Regions from separate parts of the Geodermatophilus sp. URMC 60 genome, predicted to be linked through region 2. Evidence: riboswitches for the same ligand, from Rfam matches in the RefSeq annotation. Region 2 holds a riboswitch; the other holds the start of a gene.
What was found. Region 2 has a riboswitch for cyclic di-AMP ahead of ACWIX3_RS19705 (aggregation-promoting factor C-terminal-like domain-containing protein). Riboswitches for the same ligand answer to the same signal wherever they lie in the genome.
Positions count from the first base shown of each region.

Region 1 (4,477 bases), 240 kb from region 2:
GTACGGGACCCTGAACGACGACCGGTCCAACGTGATCGTGCACCCCACCTGGTTCAGCGCGTGGCACGACGCCAACGAGTGGTCGATCGGCCCGGGCCTGGCCTGCGACCCGGAGCGGTACTTCATCGTCGTCCCGAACCAGCTCAACAACGGCCTGTCGACCTCGCCGAGCACCACCCCTCCCCCGTTCGACGGTCCGCACTTCCCGCCGGTCACCTTCTCCGACCAGGTCGAGGCCCAGCACCGGCTGCTCACGCAGCAGTGGGGCATCGAGTCGGTCGAGCTCGTGCTCGGCTCCTCCATGGGCGCTGGCCAGACCTACCAGTGGGCGGTCAGCCACCCGGAGATGGTGAAGCGGGCCGCCCCGATCGTCGGGTCGAGCCGCACCAGCGAGCACAACCAGGTCTTCCTGAAGAGCCTGCGGGCCACGCTGACGCTCGACCCGGCCTTCCGGGGCGGCGAGTACTCACCCGACGCGCGCCCCACCGCGGGCATGCGGGCCTTCGCCCGGATCTACGCCGGGTGGGGCCTGTCCCAGGCGTTCTACTGGGAGCGCGAGTACCGGTCCATGGGCTACTCCTCGCTGGAGGACTTCCTGGTGGGGTTCTGGGAGGGCTTCTGGCTCGACGAGGACCGGGACCCGAACAACCTGCTGGCGATGCTCTGGACCTGGGAGCACGGCGACGTCGGCCGGACGCCGGGGTTCGACGGGGACACCGAGGCCGCCCTGCGCTCCATCCGCTGCCCCCTCGTGGCCATGCCCGCCCGGACCGACCTCTACTTCCCGCCCGAGGACGAGCAGTGGGCCTCGCAGTTCATCGCGCAGGGGGAGGTCCGGGTCATCGACACGATCTGGGGACACTTCGCCGGCCTCGGTATGAACGCCGCCGACAACACCTTCGTCGACCGGACACTGCGGGAACTGCTCGACCGTCCCGCCTGATCGCGCCGGTTCCCCGCGCGGGGCGACCTGCGAAGCTGGCGGGCGGGGCTCGCCCGAGGTCGTCCCGGGGCCCCGCCCGCGGACAGCATGCGGGAGACGGAACCGTTCCGCAACAGATGTCTAGGACGTCTGGCCGCTGCCGCGCCGGGCCCCGTCGCCTCCGCCCGCCCGACCCGTCGGGACGGGAGCCGCCGCGGCCCGGGGAGCCATCCGCCGGCGGCACGTCGCCGCGCACCGGCGGTGGGTGGTGCGGACGTCCGCCTGACGCATGCCGCGGTCGCCCTGCGGCTCCGGCCGGCCGTGCTCGTCGCGGCGCAGGTGGGGCCGGTCGGCGTCCCCGGGCAGGTGGCCTCCACGCTCGCGCACCTGCTCGTGCCCTTCCTGCCCTGGGTGCCGGACCTGCTCGTCGCCGAGTGGTGCCCGACCCCCGGAGCACGGTTCCGCGCGGCCCGGCGGGGCACCTCCTCCCCATGAGCGAGATGGACCCGCGGGACCCGAGCACCCTGTACGCGGAGGGCCCGGTCGCGCCCGAGCCGCCCGAGGACGACCTGCCCGACACCTCGCCGCTGCGCGACTCCGGTGGCACCGGTCCGGGCCCGGACGACCTCGACGCGCTGCTCTGAGAGAGGCCCCGTCCTCCTAACCCCTCGCAGGCTCGGGGCGGTGCCCTGGACGGGGCCGTGGCGCGTCAGCCGGCGCCGTCCGCGGCCCCCCGTGCACCGGCGGCCCCCACCCGGAAGACGGGTGGGGGCCGCCGACGTGCGGGCCGGGGACTCAGCCGACGTAGTTCACGTGCACGTGGTCCATGTGGTTCGCCGTGGCGCTGCCGCGGTCGGCCATGGCCTTCCACACGCCGTCCGGCGAGGACAGGATCCGCTGCTGCCAGATGACGTACTTCACCCCGAGCTCGTCCCAGTGGGCGATGTGGTAGGCGGTGATGGCGTCGCCGAGGGCGGCGTCGGACATGACCATGTAGTCCAGCGCCAGGCCCGACGGGTGGCCGTTCGGGTCCGTGGCGCTGGCCCGGGTGCCACCCAGGGTGATCGAGCCGGCGCCGGGCACCTCGCTGATCACGCGGTTGGCCGCGGCCTGGACCTGCGGAGCCACGTCACCGGCGCTGTTGGCGATGCGCGCGACGGCCGCGGGCGCGGCGGCCGGAGCCGCAGCGGCGAGCGGAGCGGCCGGGGTGGCGGGCGCAGTGTTCCCGGCCGACCCGACGGCCGGGGCCGCGGCGACCGGCACGGAGCCGGCGGTGTGCAGCACCTGACCCGGGAAGATCCGGTTCGGGTCGGCGCCGATGACGTCGGTGTTGCGCTGGTAGAGGTCGCGCCACGTCTGGCCGTGGGCGGCGGCGATCTTCCTGATCGTGTCGCCGCGGACGACGGTGTAGCCGGCCGTCGAGGCGTCGGCGGCCGCCGTCGCGACAGGGACCTCGATGGCGTGGGCGGGGATCGGGCCCGTCGTCCCGGCGAGCGCCTGGGAGGGGGCGCTCAGGACGCCGAACCCGACGACGGTGGCGCCGGCGGCGACGGGCGCCTTGGCGATGACCTTCTTGGTGCGGACATAGCGGGGTGCGCGGTGCTTGGCCATGGTGATCTCCGATCACCGCCGGCGAGGTCAGCTGTCGGGTTCGGGCGATCGGTGCCCGGCCGCGGTCCGCGGCTTCACCCCGAGACGGGCCCCCTCGAGTCGTGGACTCGAGTCGTGGCGCGCCGTGGTCGTGGGTCCCCCACCCCTGCCCTGGGAACGGGTTGGCGTCCGGTGGGCAGGGTTTGGCGGACCGGCGCCGCGCTCTCTCCTTTGCTGAGCGCACACAAAACGCTACGTGGAGTCATGTGCACTGTCGCCGTGACGCCGGTCACAAACGGCCGCCGGAACGGCGCGCCGCAGGTCAGCGCGGCGTGTCGCGCCGGTGTCGCCGTCGTCACGTCCGCGCCGTCCGCGCGGACCCTCCGGCGGCCGGCGAGCGGTCAGGACGACGTGCGGTGGGCGTCGAGCCAGGTGACGACGTCGGCCAGCACGGCGTCCTTCTCCGGCTCGTTGTGCGGCTCGTGGAACAGCCCCTCGTAGGTCCGCACCGTGAGGTCGGGCGAGCCGGCGTGCGCCCGGACGACCTCGCTGGCGACCGGCGGCACCAGCCGGTCGGCGGTGCCGTGCAGCACGAGCAGCGGCACGGTGAGCGCGGGCAGCCGCCGCGGCATGGTCAACGCGGCGGCCATGAGCTCGGCGCCGGTGCGGGCGACCATCCTGCCGTTGTGGTTGAGCGGGTCGGCCCGGTAGTCGCGGACCACCGCGGGGTCCCGGCTGACCGCCTCGGCGTCGAGCCGGAGGACGCCGAGGTCGGGCAGGAACCGGGACAGCAGCGGCGCCACGGTCCGCTGGACGGCGTTCGCGGCGCTGGTGTCGAGCGCCGCCGCCGAGATGACCGCGCCGGCGATCCGGGGGTCCGGCGTCCCGGTCAGGTACTGCAGCGCGATCAGTCCGCCCAGGCTGTGCCCGTAGACGAACAGCGGGGCGCCCGGGTGCTGGTCGCCGGCGGTGCGCACCAGCTCGGCGACGCCGTCGACGGCGGCGGCCATGCTGCCGATGTTGCCGCGGTTGCCCGGGGACCGGCCGTGGCCGGGGTGGTCGACGGCGTGGGTGGCGTAGCCCGCGGCGGCCAGCCGCTCGGCGACGTGCCGGTACCGACCGCCGTGCTCGTGCGCGCCGTGGACCAGCACGACGGCGCCGACCGGGTCCTCGACGGTCCAGGCCTGCCGGTACAGCCCCGAGGCCAGCGTGCCCTCGGTGTGCGTGGGGGTCGGGGTCCCGCCCGGACGGGCAGCGGTCATCGGGGAGCCTCCTACGGCAACGGACTGGTGGGCATCCTCCAGGAGGCCTGGACCTCCAGGAGACCTGGACCGGTGCGGCCGGTCGGTCGGTCCTAGGTTGGACACCATGCCGACCACGTCACCGGGGACCACGCCCGGGAGGACCGTCAGCGACCTCGGCCTCCCCCCGCGGGCGGTCACCGCGCTGACCCGGGCCGGGATCACGACCACCGAACAGCTCGCCGCTCTCACCCGGGCCGACCTCGTGGCGATCAACGGGCTGGGCCCGGGCACCATCGCCGCCATCCGCGGCGTCGTCCCGGAGCCGCCCGGCCGCTTCCCCGCGACCGAGCGCGAGCACCAGTCGTCGGTCCCGGAGCCGCACCCGGACGACGAGGAGTCGCCGGCCGCGCCGGCGATCCCGTCGTTCGAGTCGCTGCGCAGCACCCGCCGCCGGACGACGGTCGACCTGATCGTCCCCGCGACGCCACCCCCGCCCGACCCCACGCCGACCGCACCCCGCCCGCCGGACTACGCCGACCTGTGGCGCCTCGGCGTCCGGGTGGGGTCGACCCTCGCGACCCTGCCGGTGCGGTTGACGCTGCGGGCCGTCCAGGCGCCGGTCCGCCGGCTGCGCCGCCTCGTCGGCGGGTAGCGCGGGCTCTCCGGGTACTCACCGGGCATGGATCCCGACACCACCACGCCGCACGTCGAGGGCCCGCGG
Region 1 covers NZ_CP199958.1:3,930,279-3,934,755, forward strand. Annotated here, with positions in the region: gene ACWIX3_RS18540 (alpha/beta fold hydrolase) at 1-943, shown strand, start outside; gene ACWIX3_RS18545 (hypothetical protein) at 1,184-1,417, shown strand; gene ACWIX3_RS18550 (hypothetical protein) at 1,414-1,566, shown strand; gene ACWIX3_RS18555 (LysM peptidoglycan-binding domain-containing protein) at 1,718-2,533, opposite strand; cyclic di-AMP (ydaO/yuaA leader) riboswitch at 2,535-2,663, opposite strand; gene ACWIX3_RS18560 (alpha/beta hydrolase) at 2,914-3,774, opposite strand; gene ACWIX3_RS18565 (DNA-directed RNA polymerase subunit alpha C-terminal domain-containing protein) at 3,881-4,408, shown strand; gene ACWIX3_RS18570 (hypothetical protein) at 4,436-4,477, shown strand, end outside.
Region 1: it holds a riboswitch for cyclic di-AMP, as region 2 does, so the genes downstream of both, ACWIX3_RS18555 (LysM peptidoglycan-binding domain-containing protein) here and ACWIX3_RS19705 (aggregation-promoting factor C-terminal-like domain-containing protein) in region 2, are expected to answer to the same signal.

Region 2 (4,477 bases):
AACGTCTTGAACAGCCCGCTGTAGGACGCCGAGAACACCGGCGTCACGGCGATCAACCCGTCGGCGCCGACGACCGTGTCGATCGCCGCGCGCAGCGACTCGTTGGCGAACCCGGTCACCAGGTCGTCGGCGAGGTCGCGGGCGTGCGTGCGCAGCTCGACGACCTCCACCGTCGCGTCGTCGCCCCGCTCGCGCAGGGCGCCGACGGTCGCGGCGGCCAGCCGGTCGGCCAGCAGCCGGGTCGACGACGGGGTCGACAGCCCGGCGCTGACGACGGCCAGGGTGCGGGTGGTCATGCGGACACCTCCTGGAGAGACGCCTGGCGGGCCGCCACGCGCGAGGCGTGGGTCGGGGCGTCGGGGACGTGCGCGGGCTTGAGCGCGGCGAACTCCTTGCGCAGCACCGGCACGACCTCCTCGCCGAGCAGGTCCAGCTGCTCCAGGACCGTCTTCAGCGGCAGGCCGGCGTGGTCGATGAGGAACAGCTGCCGCTGGTAGTCGCCGACGTGGTCGCGGAAGCCGAGCGTCCGCTCGATGACCTGCTGCGGGGAGCCGACGGTCAGCGGCGTCTCGCGGGAGAAGTCCTCCAGCGAGGGGCCGTGGCCGTAGACCGGCGCGTTGTCGAAGTACGGGCGGAACTCGCGGACGGCGTCCTGGCTGTTCCGGCGCATGAACACCTGCCCGCCCAGGCCGACGATCGCCTGGTCGGCGCTGCCGTGGCCGTGGTACTCGAAGCGGCGGCGGTAGAACTCGACCATCCGGGCGGTGTGCTCCGGCGGCCAGAAGATGTGGTTGTGGAAGAAGCCGTCGCCGTAGTAGGCGGCCTGCTCGGCGATCTGCGGGGAGCGGATCGAGCCGTGCCACACGAAGGGCGGGACGCCGTCCAGCGGCCGCGGGGTCGAGGTGAAGCCCTGCAGCGGCGTGCGGAACTGCCCCTGCCAGTCGACGACGTCCTCGTCCCACAGCCGGCGCAGCAGCGCGTAGTTCTCGACCGCCAGGGGCAGGCCGTTGCGGATGTCCTGCCCGAACCACGGGTAGACCGGGCCGGTGTTGCCGCGGCCCATCATCAGGTCGACTCGGCCGCCGGCCAGGTGCTGCAGCATCGCGTAGTCCTCGGCGATCTTCACCGGGTCGTTGGTGGTGATCAGCGTGGTCGCCGTCGACAGCTGCAGCCGCGAGGTCTGGGCGGCGATGTAGGCCAGCGTCGTCGTCGGCGAGGAGGAGAAGAACGGCGGGTTGTGGTGCTCCCCCAGGGCGAAGACGTCGAGCCCGACCTCCTCGGCCTTCTTCGCGATGGTGACGATCGCCTGGATCCGCTCCGCCTCGCCGGGCGTGCGGCCGGTGGTGGGATCGGTCGTGATGTCGCTGACCGAGAAGACGCCGAACTGCATGTCGGTCTCCATTGGTTGAGAGTGCAACTACCGGTCGCTGCAACGCATCCGACGGGTGCGTATTCCCCTCGTCCGGCCCCCTCGGGAGGGAGGGCCTCGCCGCACTGCGACGTCACTCACGTGTCGGATGTGGTTCGCGGCATTGTCACGGGACGGTAACGCCGCTTACGGTGGCTCCCGTCCGGTCGGTCGTCTGGTCCCCGCTCGGGGAGCCTGGCCGGACGCCGCCGAGTCGTGTCCGCTGCCAGCGGGCGCGAGCCGGGGACCCACCGCAGTACTGGGGTGAATCCCGCCCGCGAGCACGATGCGCGGGCCGGTAGGGCTGCTTCCCGCCCGAACCCGTCAGCTAACTCGGTAGGCGGCTCACGGAAGAACGGAGCACTCGCATGCCCCGCCCACGGGCCCTCGCGGCTCGCCGGCCCACCCGGCCACGCGCGCTCCGCGCCTCTTCCCCGGCCAGCTGACCCGGCACCCGACCGCGCCCGCCGGCACTCCCTGATCCGCCGGCGCCCCCGTAGACCGCGCCGCACCGGGCTGCCCTCCGCTCGGAGGACCCACCCCGCGCGCCCTCCCGCCACGGAGCACCCCCACCCCCATGGACACCAAGCAGTTCCCGGCCGTCCCGGCCGCCGAGCCCGCCGCCGATCGGACCGCCCGCCGCCGCCTGCGGCTGCCCGCCCGCGGCCGCCGCCCGGCGATCCTGCTGGCCACCGCCGCCGCCGGCGCGATCGTCGTCAACACCGTCATCGGCGCGCAGCCGGCGGCCGAGGCCGAGGCCGAGACCGAGACGGTGACCGCCTCCATGAGCGTCGCCGAGCAGCTCGGCATCACCGCCGAGGCCACGCAGCAGCCGCTCAGCGCCCCGGCTCCCACCGAGCTCGCCCCGCTGGAGGACCTCGCCGCCTCCCGGAGCGAGCGCCAGGCCGCCGAGGCGCAGGCCGCGCAGGTCCAGGCCGCCGCCGAGCAGGCCGAGCTGGACCGGCAGGCCGCCGAGAAGGCCGCCGCCGAGAAGGCCGCTGCCGAGCAGGCCGCCCGCGAGGCCGCGGAGCGCGAGGCCGCCGAGAAGGCCGCGGCCGAGGCCGCCGCCCGCGCGGCCGCCGAGCGCCAGGCGGCCTCCTCTGCCGCCGCTCCGGCACCGGCTGCCAGCAGCTCGTCGTCCTCCGCGCCGCGCGGCTCCTTCAAGGACTACGCGATGAGCAAGGTCGGCAGCGCCGAGCAGTTCAGCTGCCTGGAGAAGCTGTGGGGCAAGGAGAGCGGCTGGAACCCCAACGCGCAGAACCCCACCAGCACCGCCTACGGCATCCCGCAGTTCCTGAACTCGACCTGGGCGAGCACCGGCATCGCGAAGACGTCGGACGGCTACCGGCAGATCGACGCCGGCCTGATCTACATCGAGAACCGCTACGGCAGCCCCTGCGGCGCCTGGTCGCACTCGCAGGCCAAGGGCTGGTACTGAGGAAGGACCCCTGCCCCCCACCGCTCGCAGGCCCGCGGCGGGGCCCTGCAGGGGCCGTTCCAGCACGTCGCCACGCTCGGGGGGTTCCCTGGACGGGGCCGCCGTCCTCCCCGAGGGCCGTTCCCGCACCGCGGGGGCGGCCCTCGGCCGTGCGCGGGGTCAGGACGTCCGCGGGGTCAGGACGTCCGCGGGGCGTACATGATCACGGCCACGCCGACGAGGCAGATCAGCGCGCCCACGACGTCGAAGCGGTCCGGCCGGTAGCCGTCCAGCGCCATGCCCCAGGCCAGGCTGCCCGCCACGAAGACACCGCCGTACGCAGCCAGGATCCGGCCGAAGGAGGCGTCCGGCTGCAGGGTGGCGACGAAGCCGTAGGCGCCGAGGGCCACCACCCCGAGGCCGATGCAGAGCCAGCCGCGGTGCTCGCGCACGCCCTGCCAGACCAGCCAGGCGCCGCCGATCTCGAGCACCGCGGCGGCGAGGAACAGGGCGATCGACCGGGCGATGAGCACGTGCGGATGCTCCCAGGCGGGCGGTGCCGGGTGCGGCCACGTGGTGGACTGCGGGCGTGACCGTCCGCGCCGTCCCCTCCTCCTTCGTCCGCGTGCACACCCAGGTCCGGCGGCCCTCCTCGGTGCCGGAGGTCCGGCTGCACGTGGCCGACGACGTCGTCGCCCTGTGGGAGGCGATGGAGGCCGCGGACGGCGGGGCGGGGGAGACCCCGCCGTTCTGGGCCGCCGCCTGGCCGGGCGGGCAGGCGCTGGCGCGTTTCGTGCTCGACGCACCGTCGGTGGTGGCCGGGCGGGCCGTCCTCGACCTCGGCGCCGGCAGCGGCCTGGTGGCGCTGGCCGCTCGCCTCGCCGGCGCCCGGTCGGTGCTGGCCAGCGACGTCGACCCGTTCAGCCGGACGGCGGTCGGCGTCAACGCCGGGCTCAACGGCGTCGGGGGGATCAGCGTCACCGGCGACGTCCTCGGCCGGGATCCGGTCGGCATCGACGTCGTCCTCGCCGGCGACGTCTGCTACGACCGGGAGATGACCGAGCGGGTGCTGCCCTTCCTCGACCGGGCCCGCGCCCGCGGCTGCGAGGTCTACGTCGGCGACCCCGGCCGCCCCTACCTGCCGCACGACCGCCTCGAGGCGGTCGCGGTGCACGAGATCCCGGAGACCGAGGGGCCCGGGCTGCGGCGGACGACGGTCTGGCGGCTGCCCTGAGCGAGGAGGTGGGGTGGGTGGGGAACGGTGCAGCGGTGCACGTCGGGACGTCGGGCTGGAGCTACGACCACTGGGACGGCGTCCTCTACCCGCCGGGCACGCCCGCGCGCGACCGGCTGGCGCACTACGTCCGGCGCTTCGGCACCGTGGAGCTCAACGCGAGCTTCTACCGCTGGCCGCGGACGGCGACCTTCACCTCCTGGCGCCGCCGGCTGCCCCCGGGCTTCCAGCTCTCGGTCAAGGCCCCGCGCGGGCTCACCCACGCCAAGCGGCTGTACGCCCCCGAGACCTGGATCGGCCGGCTCACCGCGTGCTGGCACGAGCTGGGGGAGAAGCGCGCCGTCCTGCTGGTGCAGCTGCCGCCCACGCAGGCCCGCGACGACGCCCGGCTCGACTTCTTCCTCGGCCTGCTGCCCGA
Region 2 covers NZ_CP199958.1:4,171,911-4,176,387, reverse strand. Annotated here, with positions in the region: gene ACWIX3_RS19715 (FMN reductase) at 1-296, opposite strand, end outside; gene ACWIX3_RS19710 (LLM class flavin-dependent oxidoreductase) at 293-1,402, opposite strand; cyclic di-AMP (ydaO/yuaA leader) riboswitch at 1,606-1,766, shown strand; gene ACWIX3_RS19705 (aggregation-promoting factor C-terminal-like domain-containing protein) at 1,986-2,846, shown strand; gene ACWIX3_RS19700 (YnfA family protein) at 3,023-3,358, opposite strand; gene ACWIX3_RS19695 (class I SAM-dependent methyltransferase) at 3,415-4,059, shown strand; gene ACWIX3_RS19690 (DUF72 domain-containing protein) at 4,077-4,477, shown strand, end outside.